Regions from separate parts of the Methylobacterium sp. WL120 genome, predicted to be linked through region 4. Evidence: riboswitches for the same ligand, from Rfam matches in the RefSeq annotation. Region 4 holds a riboswitch; each other region holds the start of a gene.
The links. Region 4 has a riboswitch for cobalamin ahead of FV229_RS25205 (TonB-dependent receptor). Riboswitches for the same ligand answer to the same signal wherever they lie in the genome.

Region 1: linked by a shared signal. The riboswitch ahead of FV229_RS00280 (TonB-dependent siderophore receptor) and the one ahead of FV229_RS25205 (TonB-dependent receptor) in region 4 are both predicted to bind cobalamin.
Region 2: linked by a shared signal. The riboswitch ahead of FV229_RS00250 (TonB-dependent receptor) and the one ahead of FV229_RS25205 (TonB-dependent receptor) in region 4 are both predicted to bind cobalamin.
Region 3: linked by a shared signal. The riboswitch ahead of FV229_RS12695 (TonB-dependent siderophore receptor) and the one ahead of FV229_RS25205 (TonB-dependent receptor) in region 4 are both predicted to bind cobalamin.

The regions. Positions count from the first base shown of each region.
Region 1 covers NZ_VRUT01000001.1:53,749-58,194, reverse strand. Annotated here, with positions in the region: gene FV229_RS00280 (TonB-dependent siderophore receptor) at 1-1,632, opposite strand, end outside; cobalamin riboswitch at 1,742-1,941, opposite strand; gene FV229_RS00275 (AAA family ATPase) at 2,038-2,532, opposite strand; gene FV229_RS00270 (hypothetical protein) at 2,583-3,545, opposite strand; gene FV229_RS00265 (ABC transporter ATP-binding protein) at 3,520-4,338, opposite strand; gene FV229_RS00260 (iron ABC transporter permease) at 4,335-4,446, opposite strand, start outside.
Region 2 covers NZ_VRUT01000001.1:48,063-52,508, forward strand. Annotated here, with positions in the region: gene FV229_RS00245 (CusA/CzcA family heavy metal efflux RND transporter) at 1-1,543, shown strand, start outside; cobalamin riboswitch at 1,595-1,807, shown strand; gene FV229_RS00250 (TonB-dependent receptor) at 1,928-3,907, shown strand; gene FV229_RS00255 (ABC transporter substrate-binding protein) at 3,916-4,446, shown strand, end outside.
Region 3 covers NZ_VRUT01000058.1:4,242-8,687, reverse strand. Annotated here, with positions in the region: gene FV229_RS12700 (phosphatase domain-containing protein) at 1-1,149, shown strand, start outside; cobalamin riboswitch at 1,239-1,448, shown strand; gene FV229_RS12695 (TonB-dependent siderophore receptor) at 1,743-3,956, shown strand; gene FV229_RS12690 (PepSY domain-containing protein) at 3,958-4,446, shown strand, end outside.
Region 4 covers NZ_VRUT01000239.1:505-4,950, forward strand. Annotated here, with positions in the region: gene FV229_RS25195 (hypothetical protein) at 1-48, opposite strand, end outside; gene FV229_RS25200 (DUF2778 domain-containing protein) at 344-1,504, shown strand; cobalamin riboswitch at 1,638-1,851, shown strand; gene FV229_RS25205 (TonB-dependent receptor) at 2,050-4,131, shown strand; partial or broken gene FV229_RS25210 (hypothetical protein) at 4,218-4,446, shown strand, end outside.

The DNA of each region.
Region 1 (4,446 bases), on a different contig from region 4:
CGGGTCGGTGGTGAGCACGTTCTCCTTCTCGATGTGGAAGGCGGCCGCCGTCACGCTGAGGCCGTCGAACAGGTCGAGCTTGGCCCCGACCTCGTAGGCGAAGCCCGTCTCCGGAGCGAAGGGCCGGGACGCGCTGTCGAAGCCGGTGTTGGGGCGGAACGAGGCGGCGACGTTGCCGTAGAGGGCCAGGAACGACAGCGGCTGGTAGACGAGGCCGGCCCGCGGCGAGAAGCCGGTACGGTCCTGCTCGGTCCGTTCGTTCGCGACCTTGTCGCGGAAGGTCTGGTTGTAGAAGTCGGTGCGGTTGCCCAGCAGCAGCTTCCATTCCGGGCTGAGCGCGATCTGGTCCTGGAGGTAGACCGCCGTGTTGCCGACGTTCTCGCTGGCGCTGTAGCGGCGCGTGAACGGAGGCTTGGCCTGCCCGTAGACCGGGTTGAACAGGTCGATGGCGAAGGGGTCGAGGCGCGGGGTCGAGCGCAGGAGGTTCTCGGTGCTGTTGTAGCGCTCGTGCTCCAGGCCGAGCAGCAGGGTGTGGGCGATGGGCCCGGTCTCGAAGCGCCCGACGAGTTCGGCCTGGCCGATGGCGACGCCCCAGGTGAAGTCGTGCTGGCGGAACTCGCGCAGCAGCGTTCGCCCGTCGTCGAGGATCCCGGTCGCGCCGGTCTGCACGCCGGTGAGGCTACCGGTGTTAAGGTGCGTGGCGACTCGCAAATGCCAGTCGGTGTTGAAGGCGTGCTCCAGCCGCACCTGCAGCAGCGCGCTCTCGGACACGGAATCGTCGCCCGGCTCGCCGAAGAAGCGTGAGCGCGGGACGAGGCCGAGGCGGTTGTTCACCGCGACAGTGCCGCGGTCGAAGGTCTGGCGGTTGCGCAGGTACTGCGCCTCGAACGTGATCTTGGTGTCGGGGGTGACCTGCCAGCTCACCACCGGCGCGAGCAGCACCCGATCGCCGTCGACGAAATCTCGAAAGCTGTCCTGGCGGGCGAGCGCGCCGTTGAAGCGATAGAGGACGCTGCCGTCCTCGCTCAACGCACCGCCGGCATCGACCGTGGTGCGGGCGGTGCCGAAGCTGCCGAACAGCGTGCCCATCTCGACGAAGGGTCGGGCTACGGGCTGCTTGGTGAGGATGTTGACGGTGCCGCCCGGATCGCTGCGGCCGTAGAGGGCTCCGGCCGGGCCCTTCAGGACCTCGATGGACTGGACGTTCTGGGTGTCGGGGGCGCCGTTGTAGCCGCGGGCGATGTTGAAGCCGTTCTGGAAGATATCCTGGGTTGCGAAGCCGCGCACCGAGTACAGGGCGAGGTTCTGGGCGCCGAAGTCGTTCTGTTTGCCGACGCCGGGCACGTAGTCGAGCGCGCGCTCGACGCGGGTCGCGGCTGTGTCAATCAGGACTTCCCGGGGGATTACGTCGACCTGCTGCGGTAGGTCGAGGCGGGGCGTGATCGTCTTGGTGCCGCTGTAGAGCTCCGGCACCCGGTAGGTCGGCGTGGCGGTGAGGGTCCCCTCGACCGAGAGCGCGTCGAGCACCACGGCGGTCTCCTCAGAGCGCGCCCCCTGGGCTGCGACGGCGGTGGGGATCGCGCAGGACAGGGCCAGCACGGACATCAGCGGGATGGACGGTGAACGGGACACGTTGATGGGCCTCGGGCGACGGCAGTGGCACGTCACCGCGAACGAGGCCGAACCACGCGCAGTGCGCATGCTTCCGCACCCGCCGGGGCACCCCGCCCAGCGTGTCTCGCGTGTGACCACGACTGACGGCAGGTCTCCTGGCTCGCGGGTCACTGCCCTTCACCGTCTTCCCGAGCGAGGCCGCTCAGTGACGTCGGTGGCGAAGGGCTCGCCGCTTACAGTTGCGGGGGCAGCCGCGGCGTTGGGGCTACCCCCGCACCGCGTTCCCTTTTGATCCTCCGGGGAGGAACCGTCACGGCCGAGCTAACATGCCGACGCCCATGCCCGTCAACGGACCAAGTGCAATGCACGAGGGGTTATGCCCTGCCGGCAACACCTGGGAAGACGGATCGCGCACTCCGTCCGTCAGGTCAGGACCTCGACCTGCTGCGGCGGCAAGCTACGCCACCAAGCGTCCGGGGATCGGAAAACCTCGTAGGTGAACCGGAGGACCTCATCCGGCTGGCGATGCGACGGGTCCACCCGACCACGCTCCGCGTTGCGGGACTTCAGGATCTCCCACGGCACGTCGAACACTTTCCACTCCACGGTGAGTCCGTGTCGGGCGACGATCCCGAGCTCGCGCTCGAACACGGGTCTGGTGAGATGGGTGTCCGCCATCACCACGCTGAAGCCGTTCGTCAGGGCGGCATCCAGGGCCGCTTCCTTGACCCGGTGCAGGAGGTCCCGGGCCGCATCGTCATGTGAGCCCTGCCTGAGTTCCCAGTAGACCTGCCGGTGCGGCGGCCAGAGGGTCTGCCGGAAGTCGTCGAGGGTGAGGTGAACCCAGCCGGCGAGAGGGTCGAAGCGGCGGGCGTAGGTCGTCTTCCCCGCGCCCGGGCAGCCGATCAGGCCGATCACCCTCTGCGGTGCCCCCGGACGATTCCTGCCGGGCACCGTCCGGGTCACGGTCAGGCCGTCGCCTCCGCATCCTCGTCGTCGCTCGCCGAGCCCTCGATGATCTCGCCCCGTAGGTAACGAGCCTGGGCCTCGGCGACCCGCCGTGCGCCCTGGGCGTGGCGGGTCGACACCGTGCCGCCGGGCGCCTCGGGCCCGCCGCGCTTGATGGCCACGAGTTCCGGATCACCCCAATGGTCGAGCATCGCCTGGAACGCTTCGTAGCGGCCGGCATCGAAGGCGATGCGGTCGCCCATCATGTCCTTGTAGGGGTGCGCCGGGTGCAGGCCTCCGCAGGGGACCCAGCCCGCCGGGATCGGCGTCGTGGCGGCATGGGTCCGACCGCTGCGCAGGAGCTTGGGCAGCACATGCGTATGCGGACCTTCAGGACTGGTACCGCCGGGGCCCGGGATCGGAGCATAGACCTCGACGCGCCCGACCCGCGCCAGGAACACCCGGTGCGGGCTCATGGCGACGAGATGCGACCCGATGGGGTTTGCGTGGTCGAACAGGGGCATGCCGACGCCGGCCCGCAGCCGCTCGACGGCCTCCGGATCGCGCACCCGCACACAGGCATCCACGGCGAGCAGGCCGAGGCCGAGGTCGAACAGGATGCCGTCGCGATCCTCGACCCGGGCGGCGTTCCGGTCGGGCCCGAGTTCCGTCACCACGGTCCTGCGGTTCATCGCGCAGGTCGCCTCCGGCAGGCAAAGCGCGATGGCGTGGTTCCAGCCGGACGAAACGGCCGTCTCGTAGGCGACGGGCCGCAGGTCGGAGCTCGGGGTCAGGGCGATGGCCCCGCGCGCGGTCGCAAGTCCCAGGCGATCGTCAGGGAGGGCCAGGACAGGCTCGTCCGGATCGCGCATGAACTCGGCGATGGCACCGAAGCTGCCCAGGCTCCAGGCCGTGGTCGGATCGGCCAGTGCAGCGCGCAGAAGGGCGACGGTGGCATCAGGGCTGGTGGGGGAAGGCTGCATCGATCTCCTCCGGATGTGGCCCTGAACGGCTCCAGGGCAGGATATAGGCGGTTCCGTCCGGTCCAGCCCCTCGGCACGCCGTGACGCCGAAGACGTCCGAGAGCAGCCGGTCGGTCAACGCAACGTCCGGGTGTCCATCGGCAGTGACACGTCCCTCGCCCAGGACCACGATCCGGTCGCAGAATCGGGCCGCGAGGGAGAGGTCGTGCAGGACGGCGACGACGCCGGTGCCGGCCAGGGCCACGCTCCGCAACAACGTCATGGCGTCGAGTTGGTGGGCAGGGTCGAGGGCGGTGATCGGTTCGTCGGCCAACAACCATTCCGCTTCGACGGCAAGCGCCCGCGCCAGCAACACGCGCATCCGCTCGCCCGAGGACAGGGTCGGTTCGGTCCGCTCGGCGAAGCGCGCGACGTCGGTCCGTGTCATCGCTCGGTTTATTGCGGCGTGATCGGTGCCATCGAGGCCACCGAACGCGCGTCGATGCGGCAGCCTGCCGAGGGCGACGAGGTCACGCACCTGCATCGGCCAACCGGCCCCCGCGCCCTGGAACAGGACCGCGATGCGCTTGGCGCGCGCGTCGCGGGAGATGCCCTTGAGCGGCATACCGTCGAGATCCACGCGGCCCTTGGTCGGGGCGACCAAGCCCGCGAGGGTGCGCAGGAGGGTGGTCTTGCCAGCGCCGTTCGGACCGACCAGACCGACGAGGATCCCGCGTTCCAGGGACAGGGTGATATCCGAGAGGATGACACGCCCGCCGAGGCGGACATCGAGAGCTGCGGTCGCGAGGCTCATGCGCCACGACCCCGTTCGCGCATGAGAAGCACGATCAGGAACGGCGCCCCGACCAGTGCCGTGACCACCCCGAGCTTGAGTTCCGGGCGCGTCGCCAGGAGGCGCACG
Region 2 (4,446 bases), on a different contig from region 4:
GGCTTGGCCGGCGAGCCGGCTCGGCTTGGAGTTCATGCCCGATCTCGACGAGGGCACCCTGATGTACATGCCGACCACCCTGCCGGGCATCTCGGTGACTAAGGCCGGGGACCTGCTCGCGACCCAGGACAGGATCATCAAGTCGTTTCCCGAGGTCGCCTCGGTCTACGGCAAGGCCGGACGGGCCAACACCGCGACCGACCCGGCGCCGAGCGAGATGTTCGAGACCATCGTCAACCTGAAGCCGAAAGCGGAGTGGCGGCCCGGCGTCACGACGGCGAGCCTGAAGGCCGAGATGGACGCCGCGCTCCAGTTCCCCGGGGTCTCGAATGCCTGGACCCAGCCGATCCGCGCCCGGATCGACATGCTCTCGACCGGCATCCGCACGCCGGTCGGGATCAAGGTTCTGGGGACGGACCTGACCGAGATGGAAAAGGTCGCCCGCCAGGTCGAGGCGGTGGTGAAGGCGGTCCCGGGCACGTCGAGCGCCTACGCCGAGCGGGTCCAGGGCGGCTACTTCCTCGACATCACCCCCGACCGCGATGCGCTGGGCCGGTACGGGCTGACGGTTGGCGACGTGCAGGACGTGATCGGGATGGCGCTCGGAGGCGAGAGCGTCACCAACACCGTCGAGGGCCGGGAGCGCTACACCGTCAACGTGCGCTACCCCCGGGCCTTCCGGTCCGACCCGCGGTCCATCGCGGACGAGGTGCAGGTCCCGATCCCGGGCGGGGGAACGGTGCCACTCGGCGAGGTGGCCAAGGTGCAGTTGAACCGCGGCCCGACGCAGATCCGGACCGAGAACGGGCAACTCGCGGTCTTCATCTACGTCGACGTCGCGGGTCGCGATCTCGGGGGCTACGTCGCCGAGGCGCGGGCGGCGGTGGCCAATGAGGTCAGGCTCACCCAAGGCACCCTCGTGCAGTGGAGCGGGCAGGTCGAGTACCTCGACCGCGCGACCGCCCGGCTCAAGGTCGTGGTCCCGCTGACGCTGCTGATCGTGTTCCTGCTGCTCTACCTCAACTTCCGGAGGCTCACCGAGACGCTCATCGTCATGCTGTCGCTGCCCTTCGCCCTCGTCGGGGGCGTCTGGCTGATGTGGTGGATGGGCTTCAACCTGTCGGTGGCGGTCGCCGTCGGCTTCATCGCGCTGGCCGGCGTCGCGGCCGAGACCGGCGTGATCATGCTGGTCTACCTCGACCACGCGCTGGTCGAGGTGCGGGCCGTATGCGATCGCGACGGGCGGACTTTCACCCGCGACGACCTGCGCCGGGCCATCATGGTCGGCGCGGTCGAACGGGTCCGCCCGAAGATGATGACGGTGGTGGCCATCATGGCCGGGCTCCTGCCGATACTGTGGAGCACGGGCTCCGGCTCGGAGGTCATGCAGCGGATCGCGGTGCCGATGATCGGCGGCATGGTCTCATCGACCGTCCTGACCCTCGTCGTGATCCCGGCGGTGTACGGCCTCGTGAAAGGATGGGGCCTGCCGCGGTCCGAACCGAATGCCATCGACCCCGAGGCCCGACTTGTAACGTTATGAACACACAGGGCGGAAAACCCCGAAGCGACATTGACGCCGGGCCATTCCCTCAGGTCCTGTATGCCCGACGGTTCCTCCCCGGAGGATCAAAAGGGAACGCGGTGAGGATGAGGTCCGAAAGGGCTTCCCCGAAGCCGCGGCTGCCCCCGCAACTGTAAGCGGCGAGCCCATCATCAACACGTCACTGGGTCTTTGGGCCTGGGAAGACGATGAGAGGGCGGTGACCCGCGAGCCAGGAGACCTGCCGTCAGTCGTGGTCACACGCGAAACGCATCGGGCGGGGTGTCCTGATGGGTGTCGAGGCGTTCGGCTGTCCTAACGGCAGGCAAGCGCCCAGGCCTCGTTCGCGGTGACGTGCCACAGACGTCGCCCGAGGCTTGTCCCGTGTCCTTCCCCTCCCGATCCGCGTGCCTGCGCACGCTCGCGCTCGCCTGCGCCTCCCTTCCCGGTCCTGTACTCGCGCAGCAGACCGCCGCGCCCTTCGCCGACGTCCCGCGCGGGGCCGAGGCGGCCGTCACGCTCTCCGAGCTTTCCGTCTCCGCCACCGGCGTCCCGACGCCGGTCGATCAGGTCGGATCGAGTGTGACGGTGCTCACCGCCGAGACCCTGGAGGCCCAGCAGCGCCGAACCGTACCGGACGCCTTGCAACAGGTGCCCGGCCTCAACGTCGTGCAGACCGGCGGCCCGGGCGGCCAGACCTCGGTGTTCATCCGCGGCTCGAACTCGAACCACGTGAAAGTGCTCATCGACGGCATCGACGCGACCGACCCGTCGAACCCAAACGGCTCCTTCGACTTCGGACAACTCCTGACCGACGACCTCTCCCGCATCGAGGTTCTCAGGGGGCCCCAGAGCGGGCTCTACGGCAGCGACGCCATCGGAGGCGCGATCTCCTTCACGACGAAACGTGGCGAGGGACCGGCCAGGGCCAGCGCGCGGATCGAGGGCGGCTCGTTCGGGACGTTCAACCAGAGCGGCCGGATCAGCGGGTCGGAAAACGGCTTCGACTACTCGGTGTCGATCCAGCATCTCCGGGCTGCCGCAACGCCTGTGACGCCGCCCAACCTCGTCGCCCCAGGAACGACGACCCGCCCGAACTACTACGACAACGAGACCGTCTCGGCGAAGTTCGGCTACCAGTTCACCGACACGTTCCGGATCAACTCGATCACGCGGTTCATCAACTCGAAGCTGCTCTTCAGCGGCGACGACTACGGCACCTTCCCGGTGACGCTGGGCGGCCTGCGCAGCCAGGCGGACGTGCAGCAAGTCTTCACCCGCAACGAGGCCGAGTGGACGCCGTTCGCCGGTTTCCACAACGTCTTCGCGATCAACTACTCGAACCTCTACAACCGCCAGGTCCAGAACGCGTACGACCCGTTCAACCCGCTCCCGACCGCCGGCCTCGGCGAGCGCACGCGTTACGAGTACCGCGGCGACTACCAGCTCTCGCCCGGCAACCTCGTTCTGTTCGGCGCGCAGCGTGACGACGAGAGCCTGTCGACCACCGATCCGAACCCGTTCGGTTCCGGCAACCTGCGGGCCAGGAACGGCAATACCGCCGGCTACGGCGAGATACAGCTAACGCCGTTCGACCGTGCCTCTTTCGTCGCCAACGTTCGCCACGACGAGAACGACGCCTTCGGACCGGCCACCACGTTCCGCGTCGCCCCGAGCTACATCCTGCCGTTCACCGACACGCGGATCAAAGGCAGCGTCGGCACCGGCTTCAAGGCGCCGACGCTGAGCCAGCTGTTCCAGAGCTTCCCGGCGTTCAACTTCTTCGCCAACCCCAACCTCAAGCCGGAAGAGAGCCTCGGCTACGATGCCGGCTTCGAACAGCCGCTCGGCGAGCGCGTTCTCGTCGGCGCGACCTATTACGCCAACGACTTCAAGAACCTGATCAACACCAACGCCAGCTTCACCTCGAACGAGAACGTCGGGCGAGCCGAATCCTACGGGGCCGAGGCCTTCGTTGCGGTCCGGTTCACCGACACGCTCTCGGGCCGGGTCGACTACACCAACACCGTGACCAAGAATGAGATTACCAACCAGGAGCTCCTGCGCCGGCCCCGCCACAAGGGCAGCGCCACCGCTCAGTGGACGCCGATCCCCGGCCTGAGCTTCAGCGGGACGGTGATCGTGCTTGGCCACTTCGTAGACGGAAACCGAGACTTCTCGATCCAGAGGCTGAAGAACCCGGGCTTCACCCTGGTCAACCTCGCGATCAACTACGACGTCAGCGAGACGGTGAGTGTGTTCGGCCGGATCGATAACCTGTTCGACCGCCGCTACGAGAACCCCACCGGCTTCCTCGGCCCGGGCCTCGCCGTGTACGGCGGCGTCCGCGTGACGACGTTCTGAGGATTGCGATGTCGATGCGATGGACGCTGGCTGCGCTAGCGATTGCGGTCTGGCCTGGTCTGTCAGGTGCGGGGTGGGCGGCAGACGAGCCGGCGCATCCAGTCTACGTCGTCTCGATGAACCTCTGCGCCGACGAGCTGGTCCTGCGGCTCGCCGACCGCGACCAGGTCACCGCCGTGACCTACCTCGCCCATGACCCGCGCGGCTCCACCGTCGCGCGGGAGGCCACCGGCATCGCGGTGACCCGTGGCCTGTCGGAGGAGATCGTCGCGCTCCGGCCCGACCTCGTCGTGGCCGGTGCCTTCACGACGCGGACCACGGTGGGCCTGCTCAAGCGCGTCGGCTTCCCCCTTCTCGAACTCGGCGTACCCAACGACTTCGAGGGGGTGCGGGCCCAAATCCGGACCGTCGCCGCGGCCCTCGGGCACCCGGCGCGCGGCGAGGCGATGGTCGCGGACCTCGACGCGCGGCTGGCGCAGGTGGTGCCGGCGGCAAAACCGTTGCGGGCACTCGTCATGCGCCCGAATGCCTTCACGGTC
Region 3 (4,446 bases), on a different contig from region 4:
CAGGGGCGCGGCGGCATCGTGATCGAGCCCTATCGTGGCTACGGCTCGCCCGACGAGATCTTCCTGATCGGCCGCATCTTCCGCCAGTCGCACCCCGACACCGCGCCGGGCGACGAGAGCCTGCGCACGGAATTGCGCGACATCGCCCGGCGGATCGCCCGGCGGGCCCTGAAGGGCGCCGCCGTCACCGCGCGCTTCGGCGGCGCGCAGACGCGGGTGGAGACCGACCGCGACGGCTACTTCCGCGTCCACCTCAACCCGCGATCCCTGCCCGCGGGCGACCAGGGCTGGCACGAGGTCGCGCTGACGCTGGAGGCCGAGCCGCCCGTGCAGGCGCGGGCGCTGGTGTTCGTGCCGCCGGGCGCCACCGGCTGCGTCGTCGTCAGCGACATCGACGACACGGTGATGCGCACCGGCGTCGCCAACAAGGTGAAGATGCTGTGGCGGCTGTTCGTGGAGGATGCCGAGAACCGCGTCGCCTTCCCCGGCGTCGCCGCGCTCTACCGGGCGCTCTACGTCGGCCCGGACGGCACCCAGGCCAACCCGATGCTCTACGTCTCGCGGGCGCCTTGGGGCCTCTACGAGATGCTGTCGGAGTTCTTCAAGATCCACGGCATCCCGGTCGGCCCGATCCTGTTCCTGCGCGAATGGGGGCTGTCGTGGAAGCACCCCCTCCCCCGCCGGGCCGAGGACCACAAGCGCGCGCTGATCGTCCACATGCTGTCGCTCTATCGCGACCTGCCCTTCGTGCTGATCGGCGACAGCGGCCAGCACGACCCCGAGGTGTACGGGCGGATCGTCGCCGACCATCCCGGCCGGGTGAAGGCGGTCTACATCCGCAACGTCTCGCGCGACGCCGACCGCATTAGCGAGATCGAGGCGTTGGCCCAGGTGGTGGCGGAAGCGGGCAGCCACCTCGTCATCGCCGCCGACAGCACCGCCATCGCCCGGCACGCGGCCGGCCTCGGCCTGATCGCAACGGCCGCGGTGGCGGAGGTGGCGGACGAGCACGCGTCCGGCGGCGAGCCGACGCCGGACGCCGAGACCGCCCCGCCCGGCAACCTCGGCGCGGTGCTGGGCGGCGCCGGCGGGACGCTGCCGCCGAGCGTCGTCGTCGAGGCGCCGACGCGGGACGGATCGCACGGCTGAGGGCGCATGGCGGGAGGCGCTTCACGTGTCGCCGCCGGGCCACAACCCACAGTGTCGTGATTCGAGGCGTTGACTCGACGCCTCCGCCACGGCCACTTGGCCGGGACGGTTCCCTTCGGGGATCAAAAGGGAACGCGGTGAGGACGAGGTCCGAGAGGGTCTCACCGATGCCGCGGCTGCCCCCGCAACTGTAAGCGGCGAGCCCTCCATCAACACGTCACTGGGTCACGGCACCTGGGAAGACGATGAGGGGCAGCGACCCGCGAGCCAGGAGACCTGCCGTCAGTCGTGGTCACACGCGAAACGCGTCGGGCGGGGTGCCTCGGCGGGTGTCGAGACGCGTGCGCCCGATCGGGCGGACGCGGGGCGGCCTCGTTCGCGGTGACGTGCCACCACACGCGTCCGCACGCCCCGTCCATGCCCATGCCAGCCGCGAGACCCGCGCCGACCGACGCCCACGCAGCCGCCCGGCCCGCGTGCGCCGACGGCCGCCTCGCGTTCCGGCGACCGCACGATTGTAACATTGTTACATTTGTGGTCGATACCCGGGCAGGCAGGCCGTCGCGCCGCGCCGTCAGAGCCGCAACCGATCCATGTTCGTTTTCCGGAAATCCCCACGATCCTCCGGGCGCACGACCCGTCGCCTGCTGCTGGCCGCCACGGCGTTCGCCGCGTCCGGCCTTCCCCGGGAGGCCGGCGCACAGCCGGCCGCGGGCGAGCCGTCGAGCGTCCTGCTCGACACCCTGACGGTGTCCGGCGACGGCGTCGGCCCGACCCGCGCGGCGCCGGTCGGCCTCAACCTGCGCACGCCCGATCGCGGCGCGAGCCGCCTCGGCCTCACGCCGCTGGAGACCCCCGGCAGCGTCGACATCATCTCCGGCGAGACCGCGCGCCTGCGCGGGCAAGACACGGTCGCCGAGGCCGTGACGCAGAACGCCACCGGCATCACCACCATCGCCGCGCCGGGCAACGGCAACGGCGCCTTCACCAGCCGCGGGTTCTCGGGGCCGAACTCGATTCAGCAGCTCTACGACGGCACGCGACTGTTCGTCGGCGCCAACACCGTGACCTTCCCGTTCGACACCTGGAACGTCGAGCGCATCGAGGTGCTGCGCGGGCCGGCCTCGGTGCTCTACGGCGACGGGGCGATCGGCGGCGTGATCAACGTCGTGACGAAGAAGCCGACCTTCACGCCCGTCAACGTGGTGCGGGCCGGGGTCGGCTCGGACGGCATCGCGCGGCTCGCGCTCGATTCCGGCGGCCCGATCGGCGACGCGGTCGCCTACCGCCTCAACGTCAGCGGGAACCGCGCCGGCGGCTGGATGAGCCCGGAGGGCGACTTCCGCAACCTCGCGGTCTCGGGCGCGCTCCTGCTGCAGGCGACGCCCGACCTCGCCTTCACCCTGAGTCACGACCTCGGCTACCAGGAGCCGGCGCGCTACTGGGGGACGCCGCTCGTCGAGGGGCGCATCTTGGACCGCATCCGGTTCAGCAACTACAACGTCCACGACTCCAAGATCACCTGGGCGGACAACTGGACTCAGTTCAAGACCGAGTGGACGCCGAGCGCCGACGTCACAATCCGCAACACCGCCTACCGGCTGCAGAGCCGGCGCCATTGGCTCGACGTCGAGACCTACGCCTTCAACCGCACCACCGGCCTGGTCGACCGGAGCGACTACACCGAGATCTACCATCAACAGGAGCAGGTCGGGAACCGGTTCGACGCCGCGTTCAAGGGCACGCTGCTCGGCTTCCGCAACGAACTCCTGGCCGGCTTCGACGTGAACCACGTCGACTTCCGCCACACCAACAACTTCTCCACCGTGGGCGCCGGCCTCGTCACCAGCGTGCCGCTGGTGGGCTACGATCCGGGGCTGTTTCCGGTGAACGGCCGCGCGAGCCCGGCCTACGCCACCAGCACCGACCAGGCCTCGGTCTTCGCCGAGAACCGGCTGATCCTGTCGGACCGGCTGTCGTTCCTCAGCGGCGTCCGCTTCGACGCCTCGAACCTGCAACGCGAGAACCTCGTGAGCAACGCGCAGTTCGAGAAGGCCTACCAGGGGCTCGGCTACCGCTTCGGGCTGGTGTTCAACCCGACGCCGGACACCGCGCTCTACGCGCAGGTCGCCACCGCCACCGACCCGGTCAACAGCCTGATCACGCTGTCGCAGTCGCTGTCCGGCTTCAAGCTCTCCACCGGCGAGCAGGTCGAGGTCGGCGCCAAGGGGGTGTTCTGGGACGGCCGGGGCGAGTGGACGCTCGCCGGCTACCGCATCGTCAAGGACAACCTGATCTCGGCGGTGCCGGGCCAGCCGAACGTCGCGACCCAGGTCGGGCGGCAATCCTCCACGGGCGTCGAGGCCGCGTTCTCGCTGCAGGTGACGCCGCTCTGGCGGCTCGACGCCAACCTCGCCCTGCTGCGGGCGCAGTACGACACCTTCGACCAGACGGTGGACGGCGCGACCGTCTCCTATGCCGGCAAGCAGCCGATCGACGTGCCCGAGCGCGTCGCCAACCTCTGGGTCAACTACGCCTTCGCGCCGCGCTGGGAGGCGCGGGTCGGGTTCCAGTATGTCGGCGAGGTGTTCAGCGACTTCGGCAACACCGCGCGGCGCCCGGCCTACGGCCTGGTCAACCTCGGCCTCGACCATCAGGTCACGCCGGCCTCGCGCCTGTCGTTCCGCGTCTTCAACCTGTTCGACAAGGTCTACGCGATCAGCGGCAACGCGGTGGACGGCGTCGGCACGAACTGGCTGCTCGGGCGCCCGCGCTCGGTCGAAGTCGCCTTCACGACGGCGTTCTGAGATGGCGTCCTCCGCACGCGCCTTGGCGAAGGCCGGCAAGCGCTGGCTGCATCTCGGCCACCGCTGGCTCGGCATCGCCACCGGCCTGTTCTTCGCGATGTGGTTCGCGAGCGGCGCGGTGATGATGTACGTCGCCTACCCCACGCTCACCGAGCCCGAGCGCCGCGCCGGCCTGCCCGCGATCGCATGGGACGCGGTCCGGGTGGAGCCCGACGCGGCGCTCGCCGGCGAAGCGCGCTTTCCCCGGGGCTTAAGCCTGTCGATGCGGGGCGCCGAGCCGGTCTACCGCGTCGTCGGATGGGACGGCGCACGCCGCGCCGTCTCGGCGGTCGACGGACGCCCGATCGGCCCGGCGACGCCCGACGAGGCGCTCGCCGTCGCGGGGCACGATCCGCGCAGCCGGCACCCGGCGTTCCGCAAGACCATCGCCTACGACCTATGGACGGTGCACCAGCGCTACGACGCCGCGCGCCCGCTCCACCGCATCGCG
Region 4 (4,446 bases):
GGGCAGGATAGGCAGGGACAGGAGGGCAGCGAGGGCGAACATCCGCATGCTTGGCGGTATCGCCGATTCGCCCCCGCCTCGGCAAGAACGAAGCGGCAACACGATCGCGTGCCCGCGCGCCGTGTGAGGCGCGGACCCGATTTCGTGCCCCGTCCGCGCACGGCGACCGGCCGCTTAGGGGCGGATTAACCAAACACGCGCTCAATACGGATCAGTCGCAGTTCTCTCGATCCCCGCACGGCCGAGCCCCTCGGCCGGTCCACCGCCCGCGCTCCGTCGCGGGGGACGGACGGCGCGTGGCCGCGGGCGCCGCCTCAGCCTTCGCGTCCGAGTTCGAGTCCGCATGCCTCATCACATGCCGCATCCCCTGCCGCATCACCTGCGTTCCCACGGCGGCCACGCGCGTCCCGTTCGTCGCCGGCGCTCCCGCAGCCATCCGACCCTGCGCAACGCGCTGGCCGGCCTGCTCTGCCTCGTCACCCTCGGGGGCGTGCCGACCGGCGACGGGAAGCACCCGCGATCGCCGGGCGCGAATCTCCAGGCCACGAACCTGCAGGCCACGAACCCGCAGACCCGGAGCGCCGCCTCGACCGCCCTCGCGGCCCTGTTCGATCCCCGTCCGATGATGGGGCCGGACGTGCGCGCGAACCTTCGCGGCATCCCCCTCGGCACTGCGTTCGCCCCGACCGCCTCTCTCGCTCCGTCCCTCGCCCAGCCGGTGGCGGGCGTCGCGGCGGTGGAGCCCGCCGCGACACCCGCCACCGGGGCGGAGATCGTGCGGCAGGCCGAGGTCGCAAGCCAGGCGCAGCGCCCGCGTGAGATCCGAGTCCTCCGCCAGGCGCAGATCGTGCCGCTGCCGATGGCGCGCCCGGCGGATCTGATCGCCGCCCCCGTGCCGCAGCGCCTCGCCCTGCGCCGGGCGCCGCGCCGGGTGCCCGAGGCGGCGCCGGCGCCCACCGCCGAGACGCCGTCGTTCTTCGAGGAGCTGTTCGCCGCGCGCAAGGAATCCGGCCCGGCCCTGGCCTACGCCGCCCTGGAGAGACCCGGTCTCGACCGGTCGCGCGGCCGCCTGTTCCCCAGCCCCGACGCGGGCGCCGGCACGGCGATCTACGACATCAGCGCCCGCACCGTCCGCCTGCCCGGCGGCGAGGTGCTGGAAGCTCATTCCGGCCTCGGCGCCAGCATGGACCACCCGGACTTCGTGCACCTGCGGATGCGCGGCTCGACCCCGCCGGGCACCTACGACCTCACCGAGCGCGAGGCTTTGTTCCACGGCGTCCGGGCGATCCGCCTCAACCCGGTGGGCGGGTCTGCCGCCATCCACGGCCGCGACGGCCTGCTCGCCCACACCTACATGCTCGGGCCGAGCGGCGCCTCGAACGGCTGCGTGTCGTTCCGCAACTACGACCGCTTCCTGCAGGCGTTCCTGCGCGGCGAGGTCCGGCGCCTCGTGGTGGTCGCCGGCCGCGGCGACGGCCCGGCCCGGTTCGCAGCGAGCCGCTAGGGCGTTCCGAAGCGAGGCGGAGACCGGCTCGCATGAGGGCCACGCGACCGCGCAGCAGGTGAAGGCGGCGTCGCGGATCGGCCACACCCGGCGACGCGCTGCGAAAGCCGGATTGACGCGCGGTCCGCGCCCGACGCAACCTGTGCGCGAGGGTTCCTCATCGAGGATCAAAAGGGAACGCGGTGGGACGGAGCCTGGAAGGGCCTTCGTCGAAGCCGTGGCTGCCCCCGCAACTGTAAGCGGCGAGCCTTCCACCAACGCACGTCACTGGATGCGCCGCATCCGGGAAGACGGTGGCGGGCGACGACCCGCGAGCCAGGAGACCTGCCCTCGGTCGTGGTCACACGCGAAGCGCGTCGGGCGGGGTGCCCCGGCGGGTGTCGAAGCCTCATGCCGTCGGAGGGACGGCGCGGGGGATCGGCCTCGTTCGCGGTGACGTGCCACGTCGCGTCGCCCGAGGTCCCGTGTCCGTATCCCGTTTCGCTCCGCGCCTGCGCATCCTTCTGCTCGTCGTCGGCGCGGCCGTCCCGCCACAAGCCGTCCTGATGCGGTCCGCCCTGTCTCAGCCGGGCGTGGCCGAGGCCAACCTCGACGAGATCTCGGTCACGGCCGAGACCGTCGCTCCGGCCGCGACCGGCCCGGGGCCGGCGGCGAGCGCCGGCTACGTCGGCGGCACCACCGGCGTCGGCGGCACCCTCCGGTCGGTGGATGCCGCGAGCGCCGGGGTGATCTCCGGCGCCGAGATCAACAGCCGCCCGATCACCCGGCCGGGCGAGGTCCTCGAATCCGTGCCCGGCCTGATCGTCACGCAGCATTCGGGGGAGGGGAAGGCCAACCAGTTCTTCCTGCGCGGCTTCAACCTCGACCACGGCACCGACATCGCGATCGACGTGGACGGGATGCCGGTCAACATGCGCACCCACGCCCACGGCCAGGGCTACGCCGACATCAACTTCCTGATCCCCGAGCTCGTCGGCGCGGTGGAGTTCCACAAGGGGCCGTACTTCGTCCGCGACGGCGACTTCGCCTCCGCCGGCTCGGTGCGGATCGACTACCTCGACACCGTCGCGAAGTCCGTCGCACTGACCTCGTTCGGCTCGTTCGGCTACGCGCGTGCGCTGACGATCGCCTCGGCGCCACTCGGCCAGGGCAACCTGCTGGTGGCCGGCGAGGCGCAGGTCTACGACGGCCCGTGGGACGTGCCGGACGCCCTGCGCAAGCTCAACGGCGTCGTGCGCTACAGCCAGGGCACGGCGCTCGACGGGTTCTCCGTCACCGGCATGGCCTATGCCAGCCGCTGGACCGCGACCAACCAGATCGCGTCGCGCGCTGTGTCGGAAGGCCTGATCGGCCGGTTCGGTAGCCTGAACCCCAGCGACGGCGGTGATAGCAGCCGTTTCTCGCTCTCCGGCCGCTGGAGCATGACCGACGACACCGGCGTGACGCGGGCCTCGGCCTACGTGATCCGCCAGCAGCTCAACCTGTTCAACGACTTCACGTATTTCCTCAACGATCCGGTGAACGGCGACCAGTTCCACCAGCTCGACCAGCGCATCCTCGGCGGCGGCGAGGTGAGCCACGTCTTCCAGGGCGACCTCTACGGGCTGCCGATGGAGAACGAGATCGGCTTGCAGACCCGAACCGACTCGATCCGGGTCGGGCTGTTCAACACCACAAACCGGCAGTTCCGCTCCGGCGTCCTCGACGACCGGGTGCTGGAGGCGAGCGGGGCGTTCTTCTACGACAACCGCGTGCGCTGGACCGACTGGCTGCGCACCAGCGTGGGCTTCCGCGCCGACGGCTACTACGCCGACGTGGTCTCCGACACGGCGGCCAACAGCGGCAAGGCGCGGGACGGCGTCGTCAACCCGAAGCTCGGGCTGGTGCTGGGGCCGTGGGCCGACACCGAGCTCTACCTGAACTACGGCGGCGGCTTCCACTCGAACGACGTGCGCGGCGTCACCGCGACGATCGACCCGACGAGTTCGCTGTTCAACACGACGCGCTCGCCCTTCCTGGTGCCCTCGACCGGGTACGAGGTCGGCATCCGCAACCGCTCGATCGCCGGGCTTGAGACGGCGGTCGCGCTGTTCCGCCTCGACTTCGCGTCGGAGAACCTGTTCCAGGGCGACACCGGCACCACGGAGCCGAGCCGCCCGAGCCGCCGCTTCGGCGTCGAGTGGACCAACCGCTACGCGGTGACGCCCTGGCTGAAGCTGGAGGGGGACCTGACCGTCACCAACGCCCGCTTCTCGGACGTCGACCCGGCGGGCAACCGCATCCCCGAGGCGCCGACCACGATCGCGTCGGCCGGATTCACATTCGGCGAGGGCCTCGGCTGGTTCGGGTCGATGCGCCTGCGCTACTTCGGCCCGCGCCCGCTGATCGAGGACAATTCCGTGCGCTCGAAGCCGACGGCGCTCCTCAACGGCCGCGTCGGCTACAACTTCGACAACGGCTTCAGCCTGTCGCTCGACGTGTTGAACCTCACCAACGCCAAGTCCGACCAGATCACCTACTATTACGTCTCGCGCCTGCCCGGCGAAGGGGCGGACGGCGTCGCCGACCGGCACTTCCACCCGGTCGAGCCCACCGCCGTGCGGCTGACGCTGGCGGGGCGATTCTAGGCGACAGGGCCGCCGAAATCGGCGGTGCGCGGCGTCTGCCGCATTGACGGCGCGCCGGGCTGAGCCCTAGGCGTGGAGGCATGCGCATGTGGCGGCCAGATTGGCGGGTCTGCCGCGCGGTCATCGCCGTGACCGCGCTCTATGCGCTTGCCCTGCAGGCGGTGCTGGGCGGGATGACGACCGTCCGGACCTTCGATCCGGCGCACGCGCTCTGCCTGCAGGATGCCGGCGCCGACGGGCGAGGCCCGGAGCACGCCCCGCATCACGCGGACCACCTGGCCTGCTGCACCGCCGCGCAGGCGATGCCGACGGCGG